DNA from 3 places in the Marinomonas posidonica IVIA-Po-181 genome. Region 3 is predicted to be linked to each of the others. Evidence: predicted binding sites of a transcription regulator. Region 3 holds the regulator's gene; each other region holds the start of a gene.
What was found. The regulator sigma-54, encoded in region 3, starts transcription at its own class of promoters, with help from an activator protein. The targets are predictions, from matches to a motif close to TGGCACNNNNNTTGCTNT.

Region 1 (9,806 bases), 800 kb from region 3:
TCATCGTCTTCTTCAACGATTTCAGTGACTGTTTTCTCACCACATTTGACGCAATTCCCTTCAATCCAAATACGTCCTTGCGACTCAAACTCTTGCGGATCCGTCATCCCAAGATCCACTTCCATACATTGATTACACCAAGTTTGGGTCATAAAATCTTGCTGTTCTTCTAATGGTCGTGCTGAAAAATCACGAGCAACAATGTTTTCCGCTGCAATATCCGTCATTAATTTACTCCACTGTACAAATAAGACACCACTCGATTAGCGTCAGGGTCTAGCGCATTTAAAGGCGTTTCAACCAGCAAACGACTCAAGGAGATTGAGTTAAACAGTTTTTGCTTATCCCCATCAATCTCAACACTGTATTCTACTTGCTCACCTTTCACTTGCACTAAGCTCACTTCACGAACAACACTGATGCTTTCAAGGTAAGCCTGTACTTTTGCCATAGAGGTGTAATTGTTCACACCACCAATCTGAATATTCAAACGACTGGCCAAACCACTGTTTCGAACCGAAGCATAACGAGAGGCAAACACATTGGCGAGCTTTGCACTGGCTTCAACTAACAAGGCTTCTAAACTGTCACCAGTCAAAACAAAGCGGTCTGTTTCTCCACTTTTTTGCATCACCATCAAACTGCCACCAATGTGACCTGCATAGTTACTCACTCGTAACGCGGCCACCGCATCGGTCTGATAACGTTGGCTGGCATTGGCAATGGTGTCTTCAAAAAAGCCCCAAACGTCTGCTGCGGTAATAGTATTTTGGTCTACTTGATCAATGAGAGGGGCATAAATTGGCACGCCAACCAAACTGTTTGCACGAGCAAAGTCATTCAAAATTTGTGACGGCGCATTCGAACCAGACAATCGCCTAATACCATTGTTCTCACTGGCCAACCAAACCAAAACCGAAGGCCGGTTACTTCCCCATACAGGCAAACCATTTTGCGATAAGAAGCGATCAATCGACTCTGGATAAAAAGTCACTTTGATTTGCTTACCCGGCACCAAACCATCATCGCTCGGCAACAACTCACTTAATGAGGCCACAGAATGTTGCGCCACCCAGCTAGCCGATTGCTGTCGCGCTTGGCTCAATAAATCTCCTGTGATTGCCTCTTTATTACCAGACACTTTCACCAACACTTGCTCAGCCGCCAACCTGAACGCTTGATTTAGCATGCCGGCTTCCGATTGTGTCACTGGCAAATTAATTTCAGCGCTGTACAACCCTTTTACATTGACCGCCTGAACCGACGATGCAAACAAAAAAACCATTAGTAGAAAAAATATACGAGAATTCATAGCCCTTCCTTCGTTTATTTTGTCTATTCTACTGTCTTAATCGCAAAGAACCATAGCCCTAATGTGTCACTATGGTAAAATGCCTTTTTTTCCTCGTACCATGATAAGGCATAGGCAATGACCAAGTCGGACAAACCATCGATTAGTTATAAAGACGCAGGCGTAGACATCAACGCTGGCAACCAACTTGTTGAACGCATCAAAGGCGTTAGCAAAAAGACTCGCCGCCCAGAGGTAATGGGTGGTTTAGGCGGATTCGGGGCCCTCACTCGTTTACCAACAAAATACAAAAAACCGGTTTTGGTCTCTGGCACAGACGGTGTGGGTACCAAGCTGCGTCTTGCAATGGACTTAAATCAACACGACACCATTGGCATTGACCTTGTGGCAATGTGTGTTAACGACCTTGTCGTAGCCGGTGCTGAGCCTTTGCTTTTCCTTGATTACTATGCAACAGGAAAATTGGATATCGACGTGGCGGCCAATGTGGTGACTGGTATTGGTGAAGGTTGTTTACAAGCAGGTTGTGCCCTAGTGGGTGGTGAAACCGCTGAAATGCCTGGTATGTATCATGATGGTGACTACGATCTAGCAGGTTTTTGTGTTGGCGTCGCGGAAGAAGAGGATGTCATCGACGGCAGTCAAGTCAAAGCGGGTGACAAACTGATCGCGCTTGGTTCGTCTGGCCCTCATTCAAACGGTTACTCTTTAATCCGTAAAATCTTAGAAGTCAGCCAAGCGGATCTGAACACAGACATCGACGGTGTCGCACTGAAAGATGCGCTTATGGCACCGACACGCATTTACGTAAAATCTATCCTAAAATTGATGGAAAGCGTTCAGGTTAATGCTCTTGCTCACATTACTGGTGGCGGTTTGTTGGAAAATATCCCTCGTGTTTTGCCAGAAGATGCGGCTGCCAAAATTGATGCCAATAGCTGGAAACGTCCTGCTGTGTTTGATTGGCTTCAAGAACAAGGAAATGTCGAGCAAGAAGAAATGTACCGAGTTCTAAACTGCGGTGTCGGCATGGTATTGTGCATCAATGCAGACAAAGCAGAAGAAGCATTAAACCTTCTTCAAGCTGAGGGTGAACAAGCCTGGATCATTGGTGAAATTTGCCCACGTCAAGACGGTAAAGATGTGCTGATTTCTGATCTAGAGTCGAACGCATGAGCTTTCCAGTCATTGTCTTGATTTCAGGCAGTGGCAGTAACTTGCAAGCTTTGATTGATCAAAGCTTGCAAGGCAAACTGGACATCGATATCAAAGCCGTGATCAGTAATAAAGCCGATGCTTTTGGATTAGAAAGAGCTCAAAAAGTGGGAATTCCCACCCATGCTCTAGACCATAAGGCGTTCACCAGTCGCGAAGCATTTGATGAAGCACTGCAACAGACAATCGATCAGTACCAACCTAAGCTCGTGATACTGGCTGGTTTTATGAGGATATTGACTGAAACCTTTACGAAACATTATGAAGGTAGAATGCTCAATATTCATCCGTCTTTACTGCCAAAATTTAAAGGTTTGGATACACACCAAAGAGCCATAGATGCCAAGGAACAAGAACATGGTGTCTCTGTGCATTTTGTCAGCTCAGAATTGGATGCTGGCGCGGTGATAGTACAAGCCAGCACAAAGATAGAGACAGATGAGACCGCAAGCAGTCTAGCCGATAAAGTGCATGCTCTTGAGCATGTTATTTATCCACTGGCCGTGAAATGGTTTAGCGAAAATCGACTGACATTAAAATACGGTACGGCCCATTTGGATGACACCCCCTTGTCTGAGACAGGCATTCTTTATCATCCAGGCCTAACCTAAAAAAGGAGAAAGCATGGGGACTCATAAAATATCAATCTGGTTTATTGCCGCTTTTATGTCCATTCCTATGCTTTCTTACTCCGCTGCAGCAACGGAAAAAGCCCCTTTTCTAGAAGCCTATTCAGCTGTTTACAGCACGGTTTGGAAAAAAGGCATCAGCCTAAAAGTGGAAGGCAAGCAAACACTTTCTAAGCAAACAGGTGATATGTGGGAGTTTGCTTTTTCAGCCGACAGCCTAATTGCTTCTCTCAATGAAAGTTCGCAGTTTTACGTTAGAGACCATCAAATTATTCCCACCAAATATCAGTACAAAAGTAAGGTGTTGGGCAAAACTCGCAAAGCCACTCTTACCTTTGACTGGAAGAAACAACTGGTGCGTAACGATGTAGAAGAAAAACCTTGGAATTTATCCATTCGCCCGAATACCTTAGACAAATTGTCTATCCAATTGCAAATTCGCCAGGATTTAAAGCAAGGAAAGAACGAGTTCGATTACCTCATTGCGGATGGTGGCTACATCAAAAACTGGCAATTCAAACGCGAGAAGATGGAAACCATAAACACCAAGCTGGGTCGTTTATCCGCCATCAAAATGATCCGCACAGACAACCTAAGCAAAGGCAAGCTAACCTCTTTTTGGTTTGTGCCTAAGCTGGATTATTTGCTCGTTAAATTGGAGCACAAAGAAGATGGCGAGTCCTATCACCTTGATATAGACTCATTCAAACGCCTGTAAATCTGCCCAGGTATTGAAGTTCCTCAATGTCTCACCAGAGTCAATATGAACAGACTGGCAACCAAACGACTCATAAAACGCCATGACAGCCAGCTTGTCTTGTTGACTCAAAAACACATCTAAAGCAAATAAACTGGATGCCACTGGCATGATAGCGTGCAATGGATGACGACCTTTATCATCCTGCAAATAATGAATTTTATCTGGGGAGGCACTTGCCGCTTCTAGTAAAGACTCAAAAACGCTGGCCGTAATCAAAGGGGTATCACATGGCGACACCATAAGATGCGAGCTTTTCGATACTGCCAAACAAGAGTAAAGACCGGCCAATGGGCCCTTGTCGCAAACTGACTCAGCATCTGAATGTAACTCATAACCCATTTCTTGATATTCAACCAGATGGCGATTAGCATTTATCAGTATACGATCAACAGAAGGCTGCAGAGCTCGAATGACATGCACCGCCATTGGCTCATCACGGAATGACAGTAAGCCTTTGTCCTGCCCTGATACACGCTCCCCTTTACCGCCCGCTAAGACAGCACCAGTAATCGATGTTATTTCCATGCTTTAATTCGCTTTTTTCAGCCAGGGTAAAGATCGATTAGACCAAATTTCATCCGCTAATGCCAAACAAGCTTGATGAGAGTCTAATTTGTACAACAAACCGACGACGGCCGCGAGCGTTTGACGCACGGCTTGCTCGCCAAATGGGTCAACTGTCTCGCCACACCAATGATCCACCAAACGGGATAAATCTAGGTTGTCTTTAAGTCGTTTATAACTTTGTTCAGCTTTGGGCCAAACCATCCAGCTCGATTGATTGTCTTGCCATTTTCCTAAGGTCACTTCACGTTCAGGATTAACTTCTGCTTCCCCATTACCACCTCGAAAAACCAGTACAGAAGGATCCTGTAATTGCTCGCAAGCGGATAGATGCAATGCATCATAACCACGATGAAACACCCCATGTAGACTGTGGGAAGCGGAAAATGGGTTCATCATTCGAACAACGGTATTCACTGGCGAACGCAAACCCAGTTGATATTTCAAATTCATCATTTTCCCTAACATAGGGTGTATGTTTATTAAATCTATGTAGGCAAACGCTTGCTCATTAAGCGTTTGATTTACCTCCTCAACCGAGGAACAAGTTGCAAGATCTAAAGCTGTTAATACTTGATTGACATAAATCCGCTCTTCTTCATCAAACGCGTGACCGTGCATCACAATACGAACACCCGCATTTGCTAAGGCCAGGGCAGACAACAAAAACCAAGGTAATTCGTTACGTTTACCCGCATAAGCGGGCCAATCAAGATCAACCGCCTGCACTAATGGGTTTTGTTCTCGTAAGAAGCGCCGCGTTGCCCGTGTAAAGCCAACTGTTTCTTCAACTGTCTCCTCTCGAATTCGAATTAGCATCCAAAAAGCCCCTGATTGCTCTGCTGCGACTTGATCATTTAACATCATCATCATCGCCTGTTCGGCTTCTTTCGAGGTGAGACTTCGGGCACCTTTTTTACCTCGTCCAAGCACTTGAATAAATGGTTTAAATGCTTCACTCATGCGCTTTTCTCCACGTCACTGGGGATAAATTGTTTTAGCTCAGGTATACAGGAGCCACAGTTACTGCCACACTTTAATTGCGAGCCCAACTCAGCCACAGAGCCGACACCCTCTGCCACGGCCTTTTGAATTTGTTTACTACCCACTTGAAAACAGGAACAAATGATTTCGCCCTTATCTTCCGCTTGAGCCAAACTTCCCGCCAAGATCGCTAACCTTTCCTGTTCCAAAACACGGCTATCAGGAGCCAGTTTGGTCACCAACCAATCCATGCTTAAATTGTTTGGTTTGCTGTGCCAATATAACAACAACGCCAGTTGATCCTCTTCCAGCCAAGCCATTCTAGATTGCCCGGATAACGGGTTTTGATACTCCAACCAGTGCTCTGACAACCCCGTTTGCAAGGTTAAATTCCGTACCGTTTTTTCAACGTCAGCCGCACTCGACAATGCCACTTCATAATAAAAGCCATGCTCAGACGGAATACGACACCAATATAAAAAGTCCGATAAGTCCAACGTCTGTCTTGATAGTATGGAACCAAACAAAACCTTCTTAGCAATGGCTTCTAGTCGAATCACAGCATGCTTAGATTCTGGTTGCCCAGACAATGGATCAACAACTTGTGGAATCAAATTGGACACCACAGACGCATTCGCAAACGCTTGCGTCCAATGAATAGGTGCAAACACTTGCCCTGGCGACGTTGCACGGCTTGTCTTTACCTTTAAAATAGCTTGCCCAGAAGGACTCACTAAACGCGCTAAGCCTTGATCCTGAAGACCAAGCGCCTTCACATCACGAGGATGAATTTCAACATAGGGTTGATTGGTATGACGAGCTAGAGAAGCGGCATCTCCCGTTCTTGTCATGGTATGCCACTGATCTCGAACCCGCCCTGTGTTAAGCACATAAGGCCACTCTTGATTACTAGCTTGCTGAGGAAGCACTGGCGTAATAGGAATAAAATGCGCCTTACGATCCGATGTGAAAAATTGACCATCCGTAAACATACGTTTAGTGCCCTCCGGCTGACCTTTCGGCACAGGCCATTGAACAGGCACTAGGGTGTCATACTCTGCTTGAGTCATAGAATGAAAGTGACCGATATCAAAATCCCGTGTGCCATCATTCTCAAACGCCGATAACGCCGCATGCTCCACAAAAATATCATGCGCCCCTTGGTAGTCAAACGCTGATTGAAAACCAAGCTTTTTCGCGACTTCGCAAATCGCCCACCAATCATGCCTGGCCTCCCCCGGTGCGGGTAACAAACCCCGTTGACGAGAAATACGCCGCTCAGAATTGGTCACCGTGCCGTTTTTTTCACTCCAGCCCGTTGCGGGTAATAAGATGTCAGCCATGGTGGTGGTATCAGTATTGTTCTTGCAATCACTGACAATCACCAACTCACACTTTTCCAATGCCCGTCTTACCTGAGCGGTATCCGGCATACTCACCATGGGGTTAGTGGACATAATCCACACTACTTTAATCTTGCCTGCCTCCATGGCTTGAAATAAGTCGACCGCTTTCAAACCATTTTCACTCGCCATATTTGGAGCTTGCCAAAAGCGCTGTACCAGATCTCGGGCTCCCGGTGTCGCAAAATCCATATGGGCGGCCAATTGATTGGCTAACCCGCCTACTTCCCGTCCGCCCATGGCATTTGGCTGTCCGGTAATGGAAAAAGGACCAGCACCCGCTTTACCAATTCGGCCCGTTGCAAGATGACAGTTGATAATGGCGTTGCATTTATCCACGCCAGATGAAGACTGATTAATGCCTTGTGAATAAAAAGTCACCGTCTTATCAATATCTGCCCACCAATTAGCTAAGAGGGTTAAATGTTCTTCAGGCACACCGCAAAAGTCTGCAGTGGACGACAAACTTGGCGTTGCCTCATATGCGCATTTCAATGCGTCATCAAAACCGGATGTCGAATCCGCCATATAACTATGATCTAGTACATTAGCGCGATCAGAATGACACAATAAGTAAGAAAAAATTGCAGCATCTGAACCCGGTTTAATTGCTAAATGTAGATCGGCAATATCACATGTCGCCGTTTGGCGGGGGTCGATCACTACCACCTTCATATGAGGCCGCTTTTGCTTGGCCGCCGCAATACGCTGATATAAAACAGGGTGCGTCCAGGCTGCATTAGACCCCACCATAATGAGTAAATCGCAGCACTCTAAGTCCTCATAGCAACAAGGTACTGTGTCTGATCCAAACGCACGCTTATAAGCCACCACAGCTGACGCCATGCATAACCTTGAATTCGTGTCGACGTTTGCCGTACCAATAAAACCTTTCGCTAACTTATTAGCCACATAATAATCTTCCGTCAGGATTTGACCCGACAAGTAAAATGCAAAAGCATCAGGACCATGGTCTTTTACCACTTGAGCAATCTTGTCACTAATGGTGTCTAAAGCCTCATCCCAAGAAGCCGAGTGCCCGTGAATACTTGGCGTAAGCAACCTATCATGATCAATCAATGTTTGCGCCAAACTGCTCCCTTTAACGCACAATCGACCAAAGTTTGCCGGGTGCATTTCATCCCCCGACACTGGTGGAACAGGGTCATTATCTGCACTCGGCAAAACCATATTCACACCACAGCCAACACCACAGTAAGGACAGGTTGTTTTTTGAAAAGCCTGAGCCATATTCTCATCCTTTACTTTTGTCGAAGACAAAAAAAGCCCAACCACTCTAATAGAGTGATTGGGCTTCGTTGCCTTTTGTAATATCTGATTGCTTTATTAGTAAACCAACTTTGGCTCAAGGTGCATCAGTTACTTATAACTAAGCAATTAACAGGCCAAGTAGAATAAAAACATCATAACAGGGCTTCAGGTGATTCAAGCTCAAACCTTGCCTCATACCTAATGCCAAATTGGCACCATTTAAGTGCAAAGAGTGGCCTTAGAGGTCTATGAAGGATCACTCACAGGCCACTAAGACTTTACCCGTTTCCAATTTCACCGACCAAGTTGGTATCTGCACACCCTCTTCTTCAAGGCATTGTCCAGACAACAATTCATAATGCTGCTTATAAAGAGGACTGGCAACGGACCACTGGTCTTTCAAATTTGCTAATAATCCTCGAGACAAGACGTTTGCCTTCCCTATTGGATCCCAATTACTGATGGCAAACACTTTTTGCTCAGATTCAGGGACATAAAATAACGCCAACTGTTGTCCATCTAACATGGCAGCAATCCCCGCGCCTTCAATCAAATCGGCTTGTTCACATAATACTGTCCACCGCGTCGTCATATCATTAACCTACCTTAGCAATCAGCTGCTTTTCATCTTCCGTCGCGGGTCGTAACTGATTCCTTTCCTCAACGAATACCACATTACTATCCTCACCCTCAAAGTTCACAAACTGTCGAAAATTCTTCAACGCTTGTTCATCTTGGAGTGTTTTTTTCCACTCGCACTGGAAGGTATCGACAACATTTTGCATGCTCGCTTCCAATTCAGCACACAGTCCTAATTTGTCTTCGATAACCACTTCCTTCAGATACTCCAAGCCACCGTCTAAGCTCTCCATCCAAACCGATGTTCGCTGTAATCGATCGGCTGTTTTAGTGTAAAACATCAGCACTCGGTCGATGTATTTCACTAGAGTCTCATCGTCTAAATCCGTGGCAAAAAGATCCGCATGACGAGGTTTCATACCACCATTACCACAAACATAGAGGTTCCACCCACCTTCGGTGGCAATCACACCAATGTCTTTACTCTGTGCTTCCGCACATTCTCGAGTACAACCAGACACTGCAAATTTGATTTTATGGGGCGACCTTAACCCCTTGTAACGATTCTCCAAATCAATCGCCATGGTCATACTGTCATTCACCCCAAAACGACACCATGTGCTACCTACACAAGACTTCACCGTACGCAACGACTTGCCATACGCTTGGCCTGTCTCGAATCCGGCCGCAACGAGTTTTTCCCATATTTCGGGTAATTGCGATAAGGTCGCGCCAAATAAATCGATTCGCTGCCCGCCCGTAATCTTAGTGTATAGGCTGTAATCTTTTGCCACCTGTCCCAACACTATGAGTTTCTCAGGCGTAATTTCCCCACCCGGAATACGTGGCACAATGGAATAGGTACCATCCTTCTGCATATTTGCCAAAAAACGATCGTTCGTGTCTTGCAAACCAATGTGCTCTTTTTTCAACACATAATCGTTCCAGACCGAGGCTAAAATCGAACCGACAGCAGGTTTACAAATTTCGCAACCATGGCCTTTACCGTGCTTGCTTAACAATTCAGCAAAGGTCTGAATGCCTTCGACCTTGATTAGGTTGTATAAGTCTTGACGGGTATAAGCAAA
Region 2 (9,806 bases), 1.3 Mb from region 3:
GATAGGAAAACAATACCTTACGTAAATTAGTTGAATTCATTGGCTGTCTTGTCAAAACCAAAGTCGCATCAAACACAGACGCTTGTGAACCCAACTCTTTATTCTGCATGTGCACGCTTAGCTGACGACTTGGCAGACTGCTGCGCCAATCATAAAAATGAGTCATCGGATGAAATGGCGATACGTGCATGGCTTTGTTGAATTGGATACGTTGAACCTTATGTGTTGGATCACATTTCAAAGCATAAGCCACTTTTTCACCCCAAGGAGTGTTGGTCACCTCTAGCAACATGGCTTGAAGCTGCTCTTCTTGATCAAAACAGTAATAAACCGTAATGGGATTAATAATAAAGCCAAAATAGCGACAGTTTGTCAGCATTCGAACAGGCCCATTCAGGCTTAAGCCAAGCTGCTTGAACACTTCACCTTGAACGGCCTGTTTAATGGGAAGCGTTGGGCCGCCAAAATAGTCTTGTCGGACAAAACGAGCCAATGACCATTTCTTCATTGACCACCAAGAACTCATTGAAAAGACTTGATCCAATTCGTCTAGGTCGAAATACATCATAAAGACGCGATACTGGAAAGCATGACGGCGAGGCGTAAACCGACGATGACGTACCGTGCCATAATAAATGCCACTGTGCAGTATTTGGTGAGTCTCAGGGAAGACCGTATTCATGTGACTATCCCCAGGGTTACCATGTTACCCCCAGGCCTTCTGCGACTCGCACTCCGCTCCAACAACCGTCTTCATGGAAACCATTGCGCCAATATGCGCCACAAAACCAAGTACGATTCACCCCATTAATCTCAGACCAACGGGACTGAGCTTGGATGCCTTCTAAGGTGAAGGTAGGGTGAGCATATTGGAAGCGACCGAGAATCTTACTCTGTTCAATCATATCCGTCTGATTCAAGGTCACTAGGTAGGTGGTATCGCTGTCTAGATGCTGAAGAATGTTCATGTTGTAACTAAGCGTGGCCGCCTTGTCTTGCGCATCGCCCAATTGATAATTCCAGCTTGACCAAGCCAACTTAGCTTTTGGTAATAAATGGGTGTCCGTGTGCAATACCACATCGTTATTACGGTAAGGAATGGCATTTAAAATGCCTTTCTCGTCAGCGCTTGGATCCGCCAACAAAGCCAGCGCTTGATCACTGTGGCAAGCAAACACCACCTCATCAAATGCCTCGCTACGGCCATCTGAAAATTCAATCTCCACACTGCTGTCTGAACGATGAACCTGTTTGATGTCTGAGTTCAATACTATTTTGTCTTTGAAGCTCTTTACCAAAGGTTGCAAATAGGCAGACGAGCCCCCCTCAATCACTCGCCATTGAGGTCTATGATTGACACTCAAAAGTCCATGGTTTTTAAAAAACCGTACGAAGAATGCAAGAGGGAAATCCATCATTTCATCCAACGTCGCAGACCAGATAGCACTGCCCATCGGAATCAAATAATGCTCGGCAAAGCGTTTCCCATAACCACGCTCTTTCAAGTATTCACCAAGGGGAATACCTTCTTTTAATTGACCGGCTTCTAGGTCTTGGATGGCTTCTTTATTAAAACGCAGAATGTCTTTGATCATGCCCAGATAAGGCAAATTCAGTAGATTACGGCGTTGGGCAAACAAGGTATTCAGATTATTACCACCGTATTCCAAACCGGTTCGCAGACAACTGACGCTAAAACTCATTTCCGTCGGCTTAGAAGTCACGCCAATTTCATCCATCAGACGAATGAAATTTGGATAGGTCCAATCATTGAAAACAATAAAACCTGTGTCTATGGCTCGAATTTTTCCGGCTTCTTGTACTTCTACGGTGGCCGTATGGCCCCCAATTCGCTCCGCTGACTCAAAAAGCGTGACTTCGTGCTGTCGTTGTAACAAGTAGGCACTGGTTAGGCCGGATATCCCTGAACCAATAATGGCGATTTTCACTCATCGTCTCCTTAAAATGAGATGTCTCAATAAAGATATTCTGCAACTGTGTTTTTTGTCGTTACGAATTGTCATGTTTGTTTGGCGCGAACTTTCCCAACCACCATTTAGGCAGGTGACGACCTAGCCAAAGCAAGGCAGACAAACGCTTAGGAAAGGCAAATTCATAAGGACGACCTTGTAACGCTTGGTCGATTCGTTTGGCCGCCTCATCGGACGACATTAGAAAAGGCATATCAAAGGTATTTTTCCGAGTTAAGGGGGTATCCACAAAGCCAGGCAAAACACAGGTCACATCGACGCCATCGGCGTTTAAATCCATACGCAGCGATGACAGAAAGTAACGAATAGCCGCTTTGCTGGCACCATAGGCTTCAGCACGAGGAAACGCGGCTTGGACGGCTTGAGAACTGACACCCACAAGGAGTGGTTGAGAAGCGCGTTTGAGCAGTGGCAAACAAACATCAACACTGTTTACCAATCCAAAATAATTCACCGACATGACCCGTTCCATCATCTGCCAGTCGGTTTTTTCATCCTCTAAATCAAGGTATTCGCAGGTTCCGGCATTTAATATGACACAATCTAAATGCGGAACCAGTTGGCTGAGGGTGTCACGAATGGGTTCGATTTGTTCTTTATCAACCATATCGAACGCCACGAAAGAAAGATGACTATCTTGCTTCACTAAATCCGCTAATTCACCTTCTGAACGAGCACTGGCAATCACTCGCCAACCGGCTTGCAAATAGCGCTTTACCAGAGCGAAGCCGATCCCTGAACTCGCCCCCGTAATCCAGACAATACTTTGTGCCTTGCCATTTAGCTGCTCCATTGCTGCCTCCTTTTATCCTACACGGCTAGGCGCTTTTTTAGGCCTTTTACCACGCTTCCCAATAGTGGTACATGCTCGTAGATCAGTTGACCTAGATCGTAAACATCTTCATGAAAATAAATGCGATCATGAAATTGCACCTGACTCATACCGCGGACCGTGATGGTGTCTTTCCCTAAGCGCGGATGCTTAAAATGCATGTTCCATTTAATATAGGCCATATCTTCGGAAACAATTTGATCAAGATACTCAAAGCGCCCACTTTGCACATTGACGCTCATGTCTGACAAATAAGTGTGCAGCGCTTCGGCTCCTCTTAGCTCATGCACTGGGTCCTTAAAAAGCACATCATCAGCGTAAACCTGATCTATACTTTCTAACTTAGGGTGCTTCACATCACGATAGAAATCTTTAAATCGATCGATTAGCTGAAGATTAGGTAGCGTTTGAGAATCCGTCATACACATCACTTGTCTTTGTCATTACCGTTAAGGACATAATTTTATCCATCCGATTTGGAAACGTTGCAAATCGCTAAATGGATCACTTTTTTATTTTAGATATTTTTCCATCTGACAGTGATCCGAAACGAATCTCCCCACGTATGAATGATATTGAGAGACGAATATTGAACAATATACTGACCCGGCCGAGCCGGCCTTCCTCCTAAAGCGGAGCAATAAATGGACAGTGCAACCAAAATAGAACTAGACAAACAAAGGGTGCATGACATGTTTGCCATTGCTGAGCAGCGGGATCAGGTCGCGTTGGCACGTTTATTCGATCACTATGCGCCAAAGATTCGCAGCTTTTGTTTGGCTGCTCAGCCGGGCGCCAACTTAATGGCTGACGATATCGCTCAAGAAGTGATGATTCGTATTTGGAATAAAGCGCACACCTACAAACCGGAAACAGCCTCTCTCAACACTTGGGTATTTACCCTTGCCCGAAACGCTCGGATAGATTACCTGCGTAAAAACAGCCGTTATCAGTCTGATATTGACCCAGATTACCTTTGGCAAAATATTGTCGATGAAAACTCGGATCCTTTTCAGGAGGCGCAGCAAAAGCGAGATCAACAAATGATTCAGCAAAGTCTTAAGAAGCTGCCAGTTGATCAGCGACAAGTACTGTCCAAAGTGTACTTGGAAGGTAAAACGCACAAAGAAGCGGCGGAAGAGTTATCTCTACCGCTTGGAACCATAAAATCTAGAGTCCGCTTGGCACTCCAGAAATTGACCATTTACGTAAAGAGGTAGTATTTGATGACTCACTACCATCCATCAATAGAAACACTAACAGATTATGCGGCAGGCGCTTTGTCTCTGTCGCACTCTTTGTGTGTTTCAACCCACTTAGAGCATTGCTCTGAGTGTCAGCAACAAGTGAAAAAATTAGAGATCTTGGGAGCACAGCTGTTTGAACAAAACCGCATGCCACCACAAGAACTAAGACATTTGAAAGATCAATTGTTTGCCAAATTAGAACAGCAAGACACTTCAACTGAAGCAACTCAGACAGTGGGAGTGGTTGAGCGTATCAAAGACAAAGGCGGCAAGATTCCGAAAAGCCTGCGTCAATTTATTACCAAAGGCTACGATGATCTGACCTGGATGCACTTGTCACCTTCGTTTAAGATCGCCACACTGCATAATGAAGAAGGCGGCGCACAGATTGCGCTGACACGAGTCAAAGCGGGCGCTCACATGCCCACTCACACTCATACAGGTGATGAAATCACTCTAGTATTGGAAGGCGCGTTCTCCGACGAAACGGGTATTTACCGACAAGGTGATTTCATCAGTCGCGATGCTCGGCACAAGCACAAACCAATTGTCACCAAAGACGCTGAGTGTATTTGTTTGACGGTTCTGGATGCCCCCATTGAATTTACTGGCTGGTTTACCCGCCTGTTAAACCCAATATTACGTCGTTACCACCCTCATACCAGCTTGTAATATCGCCACCCGCCCGTAAACACACAAACAGTTCGCGAAGGATCGCTTCTGTTTCTGACACCACTTAGATAAAGCCATTCATTTGTGGATGTTTTTCATCCACAACAAGAAAAAAATGTGAAACTCTGATATAGTGGTTGCTCAATTAAACAACAAGGACTATCAGTCATGGCAACAAAAAAGAAACAGCCTGCCGCCTCGGAAACCTCGGAATCCATCGAAAAGCAAATGCAAGAATTTCTCGCGAAAGGCGGTCAAATTAATAAAATCGATTCGGGTGTGAGTGGTCAATCTCAATTAACTGGATCGCGCCATATTTCTTTGGGCAACAGCAAAACAAAAGCGCAATGATATCCTCAGGCTTGCACATGTTACGACACAACAACATCGCTTCTTGATAAGCCATGGTTGATCCAACAAAATTTGTGTGAGCCTGCCCGTTCCTACCTGGTTGGACTGCTTATGCTAAGTGAAACTGATCGTCAATTTTTCAAGCCATTTTGGCGTCGTGTGGTTGCCACATTAACTTGCGCCGTTTGGGCGAGCATTGAATGGCTCTATGATGAACCCATGTGGGCAAGCTTTGCCGTACTACTCACTCTATATTGCCTATGGAACTTTTTTTATCGCTTTGAAGATGACATAAACGAAGACGACTCGGCTCAATAACTCCCCTCTCTGTCACTCTAAAATATAGCAATAGAAACTAGCGACCTCAGAATGACTGACTTTTTTCTGTTATAAATTGGTCATTGTTTCGCCACATAAGCGTCACCTCTTTGTCACACAGACACTCTAATCTGAACAATAAATCATCAAAAGTTTATTCAGAGCGGAGCGCCATTGTGATACAAGTCGAGCAAATGATTGCTAGTAAGTCACCTCAGTTTTTCGACAAAAGCCCACTAATCACTCGCCCAACCTTAAGCATCCTAAAACGCTTATTCCATGAAAGTGAAGTGAACCTATTTTTGGAACAAAACGACAGCTGTGCTGGCTTCGAATTCATCGATCGTGTCTTGGATCATTTCAACTTTGGTTATCAAGTCAGCCAGATGGACCGCCGTAATATTCCTGCCGTTGGCCGCGTTATGATCATTGCTAACCATCCATTAGGTGCGCTCGATGGTTTAGCACTATTACGCTTAGTCGGTGAAATCCGCCCCGATGTTAAAATCGTTGCCAACGATTTATTAATGGGCTTCGATGGATTGAAAGACTTAGTGTTACCGGTCGACAACCTAGGTGGAAAAACCGGCCGCCAACAGCTCAAAGCCATAATGAATTGCCTACATAATGAAGAAGCCATCATCATTTTTCCGGCTGGCGAAGTCTCTCGCATGTCACCCAGTGGCGTGAAAGACCAAAAATGGAACCAGAATTATTTAAAGCTAGCGCAAAAAACCAACAGTCCATTACTGCCAGTGCACATTGGTGGCCGTAACTCCATGCTGTTTTACACCAGCTCATTAGTGTATCGCCCGTTATCGACGATTCAACTTGCGAATGAAATGTTTCGTCAGCGTAATCGCAAAATTCCCATGCAAGTGGGGCAAGCTATTCCGATTCAGGAACTGGCACAATTACCACTGAGTGATAAGGAAAAGAACAAGCTGGTCAAACGCCATCTGTACCGTATCGCCAAAGGCAAAAAGCCTTTATTAAAGACAGAAAAGACCGTCGATCACCCACAAAATCGACAAATGATCAAACACGAGCTAAAACAGTCCGAACATCTTGGCAGCACTAAAGACAACAAGCAGATCTATTTATTTGATTACGACCCATCTTCCGTAACGATGAAAGAAATCGGCCGTTTACGAGAAGTGGCTTTCCGCAAAGTCGGAGAAGGCACTGGGGAAAGATCGGATTTAGACAAGTTCGATCAATATTACCGTCACTTGATCCTTTGGGATGAAGAAGAGCTTGAGATTGTTGGTGCGTATCGTATTGGTGAAGTGGCTCGCTACATGAAAGAAGAGTCAACCAACCGTATCTACAGTGCTGAACTGTTCCGCTACTCATGTGATATGGAACCGTATTTTGAACAAGGCATCGAACTTGGCCGCAGTTTCGTACAACCAAAGTATTGGGGTAAACGCAGTCTGGATTATTTGTGGTATGGCATTGGTGCCTATTTAAATCGCCACCCTGAAATTCGCTATATGTTTGGCCCAGTGAGTTTAAGCAACAGCTATCCGCAAGCGGCAAAAGATTTCATTGTGTCATTCTATAAACTGTACTTCTCAGACAATGAATATCTGGCCAGATCCTTCACACCCTATCAGGTTAACCCTGAACACAAAGACATCATCCAGAATATGTTTACTGGAGACAACTATGAGGAAGACTTCAAGGTACTTAAGGAACAACTCAGCCACTTTGGTGCCAGCGTACCAACCCTGTTCAAACAATACAGTGAATTGTGTGAACCAGGTGGCGTTCGCTTCCTAGACTTTGGTGTCGATGCCGATTTTGGCTATTGTGTAGACGGGCTGGTCCTGGTCGATCTGAACACAGTCAAGGAAGCAAAAAACAAACGCTACCGAGGTTAACGAGCCCCAACTAAGCATGGCCAGTAGTTATCGGTTATCGTGGTGACGATGATGAACAGCGTGCTCTTGCTCTTTATCGGTTTTTTTCGTCGCCACAAGATAGATGATTTTAGCAACCAACAATAGACTTAATATGATTAGGACAACCATTTGAATATTCATAAAACACCTCTTCTATTTTTTATAAGTGCCATTTGAGTGTAGTTCAGATATTTCTGCGTAATTGTGAATTTACGTCCTATAATATTAAAGGTGGATTAAGCACCACATCAAGGCAATTCAGCTATCGTTTAGCGAAATCTGACCTAAAAGCGTCTTCTGTTAAGGCATCATCCAACAGGCTTTTGTATTGCCATTAATGAGTTATTAAAGCTGGCGTGAGCCTTGCTTTATACCATGTTCACCCTTTCAGGCTTTTGCAGTAGCCTTATTATTGTCTCTCTTGTTAGATCATATGGAGCTGGAAATGATTGAGAAAACCTACCTAAAGACTAAGCCAGAATGCAAAGTAAAATTCTCCTTACCTGCGGAAGCCATCGGCGATGCCAATAAGGTGTCGGTCGTAGGTGACTTTAATAATTGGGACAAAGAAGCCAACCCTTTGAGGAAGCAAAAATCGGGACTCTATGCATCGACAATGAATTTAGAAGTCGATCATACCTATCAATTTCGTTATGTGGCGGACAATACCCTTTGGATTAACGACGAGATGGCCGACGCCTATGTGCCAAGCCCAGTTAGTCATGACAGCAATGGTGTCCTCAACCTTTAAACCTCAATGTTTGGGTGTAAGCCTAAAACAAACACATAACACCTCTCAGCACCTCATGATCCAGTTGATGGCATGAGGGGCTGCCTTTTATTTGTTCCTAAAAAATTCCCACACAATCATGCCGTCGTCAAAACCATGTTTATAACGCATTTTTCCTCACGTAAAGTCCCTATCACTTCTCACAATGACTTAAAAACCAACTAAGCTATAGCGGCGTAAAGATGAGAAACGACTTGCAGATTACCATTTACGCCTTCCGCCCTACTCGGGCTGAAATTGACACATAAAAATGTTACAATGTTTTTTATTAAACGCGCATTTAATAAAAACCTGAGTGCTTTGATCCTGTCATCGAGGCACTGAACCAAACCAAAAGAGGCAATCAACATGGCACATCAGCAGCAATACATTCACGGCCGCTACCATGCATCCACCAGCGGAGAACATTTCGAAAGCATTAACCCAGCCACTGGGGAAATCATCGCGACGGTAGAACATGCTGGTCAAGCAGAGCTAGATGCTGCCGTTGAGTCTGCCAAACAAGGCCAAAAAGTATGGGCAGCGATGAGCCCAGTTGAGCGCGGCCGCATCCTTAAAAAAGCCGCTGAGTTGCTTCGCGAACGCAATGAAGAGTTGGCTCGTTTAGAAGTACTAGACACAGGTAAACCACTACAAGAAGCCATCTGCGTCGACATTGAAACGGGCGCCGATGTGATTGAATACTACGCGGGTCTAACCGATAAAATCCAAGGCGAATACCAAGACCTAGGCAATGGCAACTTTTTCTACACACGCCGTGAGCCATTGGGAATTTGTGCCGGTATTGGTGCTTGGAACTACCCGATCCAAATCGCCATGTGGAAATCAGGCCCAGCCCTTGCTGCGGGCAATGCGATGATCTTCAAACCATCCGAAGAAACCCCTTTGAGCGCACTAAAACTGGCGGAAATTTTCACCGAAGCGGGCCTACCAAACGGTGTTTTCAACGTCGTTCAAGGCGATGGTCGCACTGGTCAAATGATTACCGCGCACCCAGAAATCGACAAAGTCTCTTTTACCGGCGAAGTCGGCACGGGGAAAAAAGTCATGACCGCATCGGCACAAACGCTTAAAGAAGTGACCATGGAATTAGGCGGTAAATCCCCCATGATCATCTTCCCAGACATGCCGGTTGACCAAGCCGTCTCAGCGGCCATGCTGGCAAATTTCTATACTCAAGGTGAGGTTTGCACCAATGGTACGCGCGTCTTTGTTCATGAAGACATCTTAGAGGCGTTCACCAAAGAGTTAAAAGAACGTACCGAAGCCATGATCATCGGTGATCCTATGGACATGGAAACCCAAGTAGGTGCACTTATCTCAAAAGATCACATGCAAAAAGTGCTGGGGTACATTGAAGCCGCGAAAAACGCTGGGGCAACCTTGCTATGCGGCGGCTATCAAGTAACGGAAAACGGCTTGGACAAAGGCGCGTTTGTGGCTCCAACGGTTTTCACCGATTGCACCGACGATATGCCGCAAGTAAAAGACGAGATCTTTGGCCCAGTAATGTCCGTACTAAGCTTCGAAGACGAAGACGAAGCCATTGCCCGTGCCAATGACACCAAGCTTGGTTTAGCGGCTGGTGTCTTTACAAAAGATTTTGCCCGTGCGCATCGTGTGATTAGCCAGATGCAAGCCGGTATTTGCTGGATCAATGCATGGGGCGCTTCCCCTGCAGAAATGCCAGTAGGCGGT
Region 3 (9,806 bases):
TTAATCACCCTACTCGCAATAAGCCAATACACCTTTGCTCTCCCTAATGACATTGAAAAGCCATTAGAAATTCAAGCGGATGAAGCATCTTTTGATCAAAATACAGGCCAAGCTATCTACAAGGGCAACGTGTTCGTTAAGCAAGGATCCATTGAAATCCAAGCCCAATACTTAAAAGTCACTAGCAATCCAGAAACACAACAATTCAGCAGCCTTGAGGCCTCAGGCAAGCCGGCAAAATTCAGTCAGCAAGTGGATTGGAGTGGTAACATTGTCATCAGCAAAGGCAATGAAATTCATTATGCGACGGACGAGAACAAGCTTGAGATCATAGGGGATGGCTATTTAAGCCGCATGCAAAACTCGATCTCAGCTGATTACATTCTCTACATGATCCAAGACGGCACCTTCACTGCCGAGAAAAAAGACAAAGGTCGAGTTTCCATGACCTTAAAACCACAAGCAGCCAAGGCAAAATAATTCATGGCAAGACTAGAAGCAAAAAACCTAGCCAAAAGTTACAAAAAAAGACCCGTGGTAAAAGATGTCTCCATTGCCGTTGAATCAGGGCAAGCGGTTGGACTATTAGGACCAAATGGAGCAGGTAAAACCACCTGTTTTTATATGATTGTCGGCATGGTCGCGAACGATGCCGGTGGGATTTTCATTGACGATCAAGACATCACTCAAGACGCCATGCATGTTCGCGCTCAAAAAGGGGTTGGTTACTTACCGCAAGAAGCGTCAATCTTTAGAAAAATGTCAGTCGAAGACAATATTTCAGCCATCTTAGAAACTCGTAAAGGCCTAACCAAAGCCCAACAAAAAGAAAGACTGGAATCTCTGCTGGAAGAATTTCACATTACCCACATTCGCAAAAACCTGGGAATGGCACTATCGGGTGGCGAACGTCGACGAGTTGAAATCGCCAGAGCCCTTGCTATGAATCCTAAGTTCATCTTATTAGATGAACCTTTTGCTGGTGTCGATCCTATTTCTGTGGGTGATATCAAACTCATTATTAAACATTTACAGGACAGCGGCATTGGCGTTTTAATTACCGATCACAATGTTCGAGAAACCTTGGACATTTGCGATAAAGCCTATATCGTAGGCAACGGTTATATCATTGCCTCTGGTGAAGCCAGCGACATTATCAATAACGAACAAGTGAAAAAAGTCTATTTAGGCGACGACTTCCGCCTGTAACCCCTTATCATTGTTGTAGAAAGGGAGTAGTATGCATAACTCGTTCCAATTTAATAAAACAGACAGAGTTGCTCCATGAAGCAGTCTTTACAGCTAAAGCTCGGTCAACAATTAACCATGACCCCACAACTGCAGCAAGCCATTCGCTTGCTGCAGCTTTCGACGCTGGATTTAAAGCAGGAAATTCACGAATTTCTTGAATCTAATCCATTACTCGAGCTAGACGATGACGAAACCACATCGCCTGAACTTCCCACTAGCATTGAAGCAAAAACGGACACCGAAACCAATAAGGACAACAATCTCAATGATAATGAATCAGGCGAAGAAGCACGTTTAGAATCCGAGTGGACAGAAAGCATCCCTGAAGAACTCTCCATTGATAGTAATTGGGATGACACTTATCAAAGTTCTGCGGCGGTCAGTGATTCCAATAGTTTTGACAATGAAATGGACTTCGAAAGCCGCAACGCCCCGGCTGAAAGCATTCAAGACCATTTGATCTGGCAATTGAACCTCACTCACATGTCCGATCGAGACCTGGAAATTGCTTACGCTATTGTGGATTGTGTTCAACCCGATGGGTATTTAAGCACCACGCTAGAAGACATTTTAGAATCTTTAAGCTTGGACCTTGAAGAGCTCGAGCTAGATGAGATTCACGCCGTACAACACAGATTACAAAGGTTTGATCCTATTGGCGTATGCTCAACCGACCTACGCGATTGCCTACTGGTTCAATTTGAAGCGTTTCAGGATCACCCTCTTTATAAAAGCACACAAAATCTGATTAGCCATTATCTACCTCTTTTAGGCAGCCGAGACTTTGTCCAACTAAGTCGCAAAACCAAGCTAAAAGACGAAGCGTTAAAAGAAGTCATTCATCTAATCCAACAACTTAACCCTCGACCTGGCTCCGCCATCGATGAAGACGATACGGATTATGTGATTCCTGATGTTTCAGTCAAAAAACGCAACGGCACCTGGCAGGTTGAGTTAAATAACGACGCTTTACCACCTATTAAAATCAATGAAACCTACTCTGCCATGGCAAATACCGCGTCAACGGCAGAAGATGTCAGCTATATTAAAAACTCTCTACAAGAAGCCAAATGGTTCATGAAGAGTTTACAAAGCCGTAATGAAACACTGTTAAAAGTCGCTAGCTGCATTGTCAGTCGACAAATTGATTTCTTTGAATTAGGTGAAGAAGCCATGAAACCCATGGTTCTTCATGATGTTGCGGAAGAAGTTGGGATGCACGAATCAACGATCTCACGTGTCACCACGCAAAAATATATGCACACACCAAAAGGCATTTTTGAGCTGAAATTCTTCTTCTCCAGCCATGTAAACACCGCTTCTGGTGGCGAATGTTCTTCCACCGCGATTCGAGCTATGATTAAAAAGTTGGTCGCCGATGAACCTGCTAAAAAACCGTTAAGCGATAACAAATTGGCCACCATTTTAGCCGATCAAGGCATTCAAGTTGCACGACGAACCGTTGCAAAATATCGAGAGGCGATGAACATCCCTCCTTCAAATGAACGTAAAAGATTGATTTAACAGGTATAAAGTTATCATGCCATTAAACTCACTAGTAAAAGCCGAACTCGTACTTGCCAAACAAGACATTGTCAGCAAAAAGCGCGTTCTAGAAAGCTTAGCCGAGATCACCTCCAATCGCTTGCACTGCGACAATGAAGCTGTGTATGACGCGTTATTAGGCCGTGAAAAATTAGGCAGTACAGGCATTGGTAATGGCATTGCCATTCCTCATTGTCGCTTGGAATCCGCCAATCATACTGCGATCGTGGTGATGTCGTTACAAACACCTATCGACTTTGATTCAATTGATAAACAGCCTGTGGATTTGATTTTTGCCCTCATCGTACCTCCGAATGAATGCGATCATCATTTATCTACCTTGGCACAAATTGCTGAATTAGCTCAGTCACCAGACGCTTTAGCCAAGCTGCGTGCCGCACAGAGTAATGAAGACTTATATATCAGCTTTGAATCATTAATTTAAGGAGCACAGCATGCAGGAAGAAACCATCACCATCATTAACAAGCTTGGTCTGCATGCTCGCGCCGCTGGCAAGCTCGTTGAAACCACTTCTCGCTTCTCTTGCGACATCACCATTGAAAAAGAAGGCCGTAATGTTGATGGTAAAAGCATCATGGCCATGATGATGTTAGCCGCTGGAAAAGGCACTGAAATTCTCATCAAAACCAATGGTGAAGACGAAGAAGACGCAATTAAAGCCGTCGTTGAATTAATTAACAATCGTTTTGGCGAAGACGAGTAATACTCGATGTCAGAAAAAACGTTAAGTCATCTGCAAACGGTATCGGAGTCCCTCGAGTCTGGTGCCACGATGCAGATCAGATATTTGCTTAACGGTGCACTGCCAGCACAAGACGTCGCACGCTTACTTGAATCCTCCCCACCAAAAGAACGAAAACTTCTTTGGGAGCTAATCGATTCTAATAATGAAGGTGAAGTACTCCAATATCTAACGGAAGACATTGGTGTACAGTTCATGAAAGAAATGGATACAGAACGATTGGTTGCTGTATCCGAACATTTTGAAAGTGATGACCTAGCCGATTTATTACAACACTTACCAGAAACGATTGTAAAAGAAGTTCTGTCCTCCATGACCGCCCAGGACAGAACCCGAGTAGAAGCACTATTAAGCTACTCTGAAGATTCTGCTGGCGGTTTGATGAACACGGATACCATCACCATTCGACCCAACATTACAGTTGATATTGTGTTCCGCTACTTACGTCGCCACTCTAGCCTTCCAGACATGACAGACAACCTACTTGTTGTCAGTCGCTCTGATCGCCTTCTAGGCACCTTAACACTGACCAAATTGTTAGTCAGTGATCCTGAAAACACAGTACGCGATATTATGGACACCGACTGCACCGTTATTAATGCCGACACCCCAGCCAGTGAAGTCGCTCAATTGTTTGAGAAGATGGACTTAGTGTCTGCCCCTGTTATTGATGGCGACAGCAAGAAACTATTAGGTCGTATTACCATTGATGACGTGGTCGACGTTATTCGCGATGAAGCTGAACACTCTATGTTAAGTATGGCGGGCCTCGACGATGATGAAGATACCTTCTCTCCCATTTTGAAAACCACCAAACGACGTGCTGTTTGGCTTGGCATAAATCTTATTACTGCTTTTATCGCCTCTTATGTTATAGGCCTATTCCAGAACACCCTAGACCAAGTGGTTGCCCTAGCGATTTTAATGCCAATTGTCGCCAGCATGGGCGGCATAGCCGGATCTCAGGTGCTCACCTTGGTCATTCGCGGCATCGCCCTCAATCAAATTGGCTCGACCAATGCCAAATGGCTACTCAATCGAGAATTGATTGTGGGCATGATTAACGGCCTACTCTGGGCCAGTGTTATCGCAGCATTAACGGCCATCTGGTTTGACAACGTAAAGATTGCCTATATCATTGCAGGCGCGACCATTATTAATCTATTGTTTGCTGCAACAACAGGTACATTATTACCAATCTTCTTAAAAAAGATTGGTATCGATCCCGCTTTAGCGGGCAGTGTAATTTTGACTACCGTGACCGATGTGGTTGGATTCTTATCTTTCCTCGGACTCGCGACTATTTTTCTTGTATAGGTTCCCATGACAGATTTTGATCAATTCGAAAACGAAGAAGACATCCCTAAGAGCAAAACTCAGATCAAGCGCGAAATGGAAGCCTTGCAAGAGATCGGCAAAAAGCTATTGAAGCTTAGTAAGAATCAGCAAAAGAAAGTTCCTATGTCCGACACTCTAAGGGATGCTCTAGCCGAAGCCGATCGTATCAAGCACCACGAAGCCACCAGAAGACATTTACAGTACATTGGCAAGGTGATGCGTACGGAAGACTATGAAGCAATTGATCAACGCATTGCTTTGTTTGACTCGACTTCAGCGGCCTACAATAAACTCTTCCATCAACTGGAAATAAAGCGTGATGCTTTAATCGGAGAAAACAGCAAAGAAGAGCTATCAAACTATCTGGCCGATCACCCTGAAATCCAAGACATTCAGTTACTACGTCAATTAATTCGTCAATCACAAAAAGAAATGTCACAAGAAGGCAAAACAACCAATCGCAAAAAGCTCTTCCGCTTTTTACGCGAAACCGAAGAAAAGCGTCTTGGTTTAAGCGAATAACACTTTTTCGAAAGCATTTCGAAAAACAACTAAAAAGCTCGCTTTGATGCCATCAAAGCGAGCTTTTTTATGATCTATACTGGGCAATCGATTCTATAAGCGTCGATGCGATAGACAAGGCATCTTGTCTCGACATTTTATCAAATCCGATTTGTGGATTTGCTGTACAAAGTAACCCGGCTCTTCGGACAAAGACAATTGTTTATCACCGAAAGGCGAATATAGACTACTGTGCCCGTATGTTTGACGTTTCTCATTATGCCAACCACATTGATTCACGCCCAATACAAAACATTGATTTTCTATCGCACGAGCCGCTAACAACGTTGCCCAGTGAGCTTTTCCGGTAACATACGTAAACGCCGCGGGTACCAATAACAATTCAGCTCCCTGTTCTGCGAGTTGACGATAGAGTTCAGGAAAGCGTACGTCATAACAAATACTTAACCCGACCTTAAAGCCATCAACATCCACTACTTTTGGTAATAGATCACCGGGTTCAATCACCTCAGACTCCAGATAAGAACCCGCTTTGTCATCGACTGTGACATCAAACAAATGAATTTTATCGTACCTCTCCAGCAAGCTTCCATCCGGCCCTATCACCCACAAGGTTTGACGAACTCGTCCAGAAGAGATCGTCTCACCAGACTCCGTTTGAATAGATGGATGTGAACCAATCACCAAAAAAATATCCAACTCTTTCGCCAATTCAGAGACGTCTGTCAATATTTGCTGCTGAACATCAGACTCTGCTAGACGGCGCATCCCTTTACCATCGAACAAAAACACGTTTTCAGGCAAGACTACCAGACGAGCACCATCTTTAGCGGCCGCCGTCACTAAGCGTTTTACTTCTAACAGATTTTCATGCCAGGTATTACTGCTGGTCAATTGAATAGCGGCAACAGATAAGCTTTCCATTAATTTCACCTTTCTTCTTTTGACTTATAGCGTACCGGCGTCATTTCCGGATCACTAAATGAACCCTTCACCTGATATTGAACACTGGTAACTTTTGAAATTTGATCACCAATAAGTTTATCGGTAATGAACAATAACCCTGCCAATTGTGGGGTCCCCCAAATCAACCCAGCCAAAGGCAAGGTACCCGAAATTGGAAAGGTCGCCGTTAAGGTCTCGTCCAATGTTTCCTCAACAATATTGGCCGTACCGGACAAATACAATTCAGCGGCTGGAGAAATGATTGAAACCGGTGTTTTGGTTCTTAACACACCGTCATTCAATAACATTTCCCCTTTAAACTCATCATAAGTTAAACCAGGCTCATAAACATCAGAGAAGTCCAATGTTAAGCGTCGACTTAAAGCCCCTATATTAAAAATCCCCAATGCTTTCAAAAAGGCTGGCAACTCATCCACCGTACTAAAATTTCCATCTTCGGCCGCGAATGCAATGCGACCCGTTACCGACTCTCGGTCAAAATGGAATGGATGACCACGCCAACTTAAGGCCACATTAATGTTAAACGAGTCAGATGACACGAACGCTTCATTTGAAAATTTGCCAGTCAACTCGGCCAGATCCTTACCCTTAGTGTCGACAATAAATTCTACGTTCGAACTTGGCCCTGTATCCTGCCAAAACAAACTGGCGTTAAAATGACCTGTTTTCAACTTCGTTGAGATAGGATCTAACCTCAACGTATTGCCTTGTTTAGTTACTTTTAACTGCCAATCACCATAAGGCTTTCCATTTAAATACAACTCATCCACAGACAAGGTCATATTAGGCACATCTTTCGCAGCAATTGGTGCCCGATCCGCTTCATCAAAAGCATCAGCGCTCTTATCGTTTGGAGTTTTACCATCAACAGGAAGCTCGTCATCTTCTGCAAAGCGCCAGCTGAGAAAACCAAAATGCAAATCCGGCTGACCATTTATATCTCGCAAGACAAAATCTACTTCATCAGCATTGACCATCAACGCCTGATTTTGTGATTCATCATAACGGACTTTAAGGTTATTCCAGTGGTTACTTTCATTTACTTCAACGTGATCGACAATCAAATCTACTTCTGAAAGCCAACTCGGTAACCCAGACTTCTCCTCCTTAGACGCCATCCATTTCTTATGCACACCAAACATAATACCCTGCCACGAGGAGACAGACAGATCCGCGAGCTCACCTCTTACGACTAGACCTTTAGGAATGGTTTTGGCGAAAGGCACTACCTTAGTCGCACTTAATAATAATTCTCCGCCCGTAAAGCCACCTTTCTGTAACAAGAAACGTCCCTGAGAAAGCCCTTCATAATCAAAATCTACCACCAAATCTTGTTGATGCTGCATTAATGTAACGTCTAGCAATTTGCTTTCCATAGCAGCCTTCCCGATGGGCGCTGGCAATGACAATTCAGTTCCCTGTAAATCACTTTTAATATTAAGATCCACTTGCCCATCTTGCGATTGATTCACGGCCAATTTACCACTGTAGTGAGTAGAGCCAGATATTTGATCAATCAAAATATCAGGGAGTTTATGCCATTGAGCAATTTGCTGTAGCTGAACCTCACCTGATAGATCCCCCAAAACGGACATTCCTTGCTCAGACTCTACCGAAGACAAGGTTAAATACGATTGGCCGCCAAATAACATGGCATTGAACTCGGAGCCTAATAACCCCGTTTTTGGGTCGTAATTGAGTTGGCCTTTTTCAATTTCCAGAGATAAACCAATATCACCAATGGTCAACGGATTCTGGGCAAAATCCACCTGTAAATTTACTTTAGGCTCAAGCTGGCCATTAAACGGAATCGAGACATCGAATTGTCCACGAACCCCCCCCATCAATTGCCAGTTTTCAAAAGGTTTCAAAACAGAGTCAGCCAGGGGACTGGCAGACAGCATAGAAAGAATCTTTTGCGAATCGTCCTGCACTTCGCCCTTGATATTCAACCAATCCGCCTTACCGCTTACAACGGGGACAGAAATAGCAAGGTTAGACATAGGCAAGCTTTGCATCATAGCTGAATCAACTCGTACAAGAACACCAGATTTGTCTAATTCTAAATGACCCTGAACCGCGTTTGCGGTAGGCCAATTTTTATCAAAGGTTAAAGACAGGTTACGGGCATCCATTTGAAGTCGAACATGAGAATCATAATTATCCGACAAATTACTGTGTATCAGAACATCGAAACTGTCCACCTGCCCTTGATTCGCAAAGGATTCCCCTAACCATTGGTATAACTCTTTATTAAGGACATTGGGAGGCACATAGGTTAATCGATCCATCACCGGAAGATTATCACCATGCAAATCCAACGCAATCCAATCAGGCAATCCTCTACGTACTTCGAGACGAAAACCACCTTGTACCTGAGCCCCATTTCGCTCAATCATTAAATCTTGCCCAGCCACCAAATAAATATCTTGTTGTTTCTGCCAACGAACATAACCGGATACAGATTGGGTTAACCAAGTATCATCATAAAGCTCATCGAAGGACAATTGGCTATCATGACCAATGAAGTCAATGTAACCACTGGTATCCGACAATCCAAACACGGCATTCACATTATTGGCTTTAGGAATACCATCATGACCCTCAACAGAAGCCGACACCAAATTGGTTACCAATTCAAAATGTGGAACATCCTCACTAAAATCTATCTCCAGACGACCATTTTTGGCCACGCCTCGTGGCGACAAGCCCGATAGAATCTTATATGCCCGAGTATCCTCCGGTAATAATTGTGCTGCTAACCCATTCATCAACTCAAGATTGACCTGATCGAAGGACAGGCTTGCCCGATTGGTTAACTCAGACCAATTAATCAATAAGTCTGTGGCAGCATCAGACGGTCCATTTGGACGAGTAAACGCTAGATCTTGAACCTCTACCTTTAAGCTCGGCTGGTCCAACTTAAATTGCAAATTGGCTGAGCCAGACACTCGATATGCATCACCGTTTTGAAAACCTAGCTGCAAATCCGTTGATTCCAACTGAGCAGAAAAGTCTTTACCAACCAATGCATTTAACCAGATGTCGCCACCGAACCGAGCCGATTTCAGTGTGGGTAAAGCATCAGCCAGTAGCGCCGATACCGGTAGGTCGACAACAGGCATTTTTATCGCAGCATTGACGCGATAATGCCCCAAAAAACCTAAAGGCTCTTCAATTCGCGCATTAACTTGAAAAGGTTCCTTGCCATCGTCCAAATAAAATTTGGAGGTTAACAATGATTCAAATTGTTTTTGAAAGAGATAAATCTCAGGAAAGGTAACACGATGAAAACCTAAGCGTTCACTGTGTAATTGCAGGCGCGCCTGTTGAATGGAAAAGTTCTTCTGAGCCGATAAATAGCCTAACACCCTTTCTAGGCCAATCTCGTCATTCGCTTGCTGCTTTGCCTCTGCACCG

Region 1: the regulator sigma-54 is predicted to act here: its motif matches at 8,259-8,276, upstream of MAR181_RS06355 (nitrate reductase).
Region 2: the regulator sigma-54 is predicted to act here: its motif matches at 7,671-7,688, upstream of MAR181_RS16140 (isoamylase early set domain-containing protein).

The regions. Positions count from the first base shown of each region.
Region 1 is NC_015559.1:1,352,047-1,361,852, reverse strand. It holds gene MAR181_RS06390 (hypothetical protein) at 1-227, opposite strand, end outside; gene MAR181_RS06385 (DUF2066 domain-containing protein) at 227-1,312, opposite strand; gene purM (phosphoribosylformylglycinamidine cyclo-ligase) at 1,430-2,488, shown strand; gene purN (phosphoribosylglycinamide formyltransferase) at 2,485-3,138, shown strand; gene MAR181_RS06370 (DUF3108 domain-containing protein) at 3,152-3,874, shown strand; gene mobA (molybdenum cofactor guanylyltransferase) at 3,857-4,441, opposite strand; gene MAR181_RS06360 (glycosyl transferase family protein) at 4,445-5,443, opposite strand; gene MAR181_RS06355 (nitrate reductase) at 5,440-8,118, opposite strand; gene nirD (nitrite reductase small subunit NirD) at 8,396-8,731, opposite strand; gene nirB (nitrite reductase large subunit NirB) at 8,736-9,806, opposite strand, start outside.
Region 2 is NC_015559.1:3,485,827-3,495,632, forward strand. It holds gene MAR181_RS16095 (DUF1365 domain-containing protein) at 1-682, opposite strand, end outside; gene MAR181_RS16100 (NAD(P)/FAD-dependent oxidoreductase) at 699-1,949, opposite strand; gene MAR181_RS16105 (SDR family NAD(P)-dependent oxidoreductase) at 2,011-2,784, opposite strand; gene MAR181_RS16110 (nuclear transport factor 2 family protein) at 2,802-3,245, opposite strand; gene MAR181_RS16115 (sigma-70 family RNA polymerase sigma factor) at 3,468-4,043, shown strand; gene MAR181_RS16120 (ChrR family anti-sigma-E factor) at 4,050-4,742, shown strand; gene MAR181_RS16125 (hypothetical protein) at 4,911-5,093, shown strand; gene MAR181_RS16130 (hypothetical protein) at 5,205-5,411, shown strand; gene olsF (bifunctional ornithine lipid synthase OlsF) at 5,588-7,297, shown strand; gene MAR181_RS18700 (hypothetical protein) at 7,325-7,459, opposite strand; gene MAR181_RS16140 (isoamylase early set domain-containing protein) at 7,764-8,069, shown strand; gene betB (betaine-aldehyde dehydrogenase) at 8,457-9,806, shown strand, end outside.
Region 3 is NC_015559.1:2,149,327-2,159,132, forward strand. It holds gene lptA (lipopolysaccharide transport periplasmic protein LptA) at 1-480, shown strand, start outside; gene lptB (LPS export ABC transporter ATP-binding protein) at 484-1,209, shown strand; gene MAR181_RS10100 (RNA polymerase factor sigma-54) at 1,285-2,775, shown strand; gene ptsN (PTS IIA-like nitrogen regulatory protein PtsN) at 2,792-3,241, shown strand; gene MAR181_RS10110 (HPr family phosphocarrier protein) at 3,252-3,521, shown strand; gene mgtE (magnesium transporter) at 3,528-4,877, shown strand; gene yjgA (ribosome biogenesis factor YjgA) at 4,884-5,420, shown strand; gene MAR181_RS10125 (carbon-nitrogen hydrolase family protein) at 5,514-6,344, opposite strand; gene MAR181_RS10130 (YhdP family protein) at 6,350-9,806, opposite strand, start outside.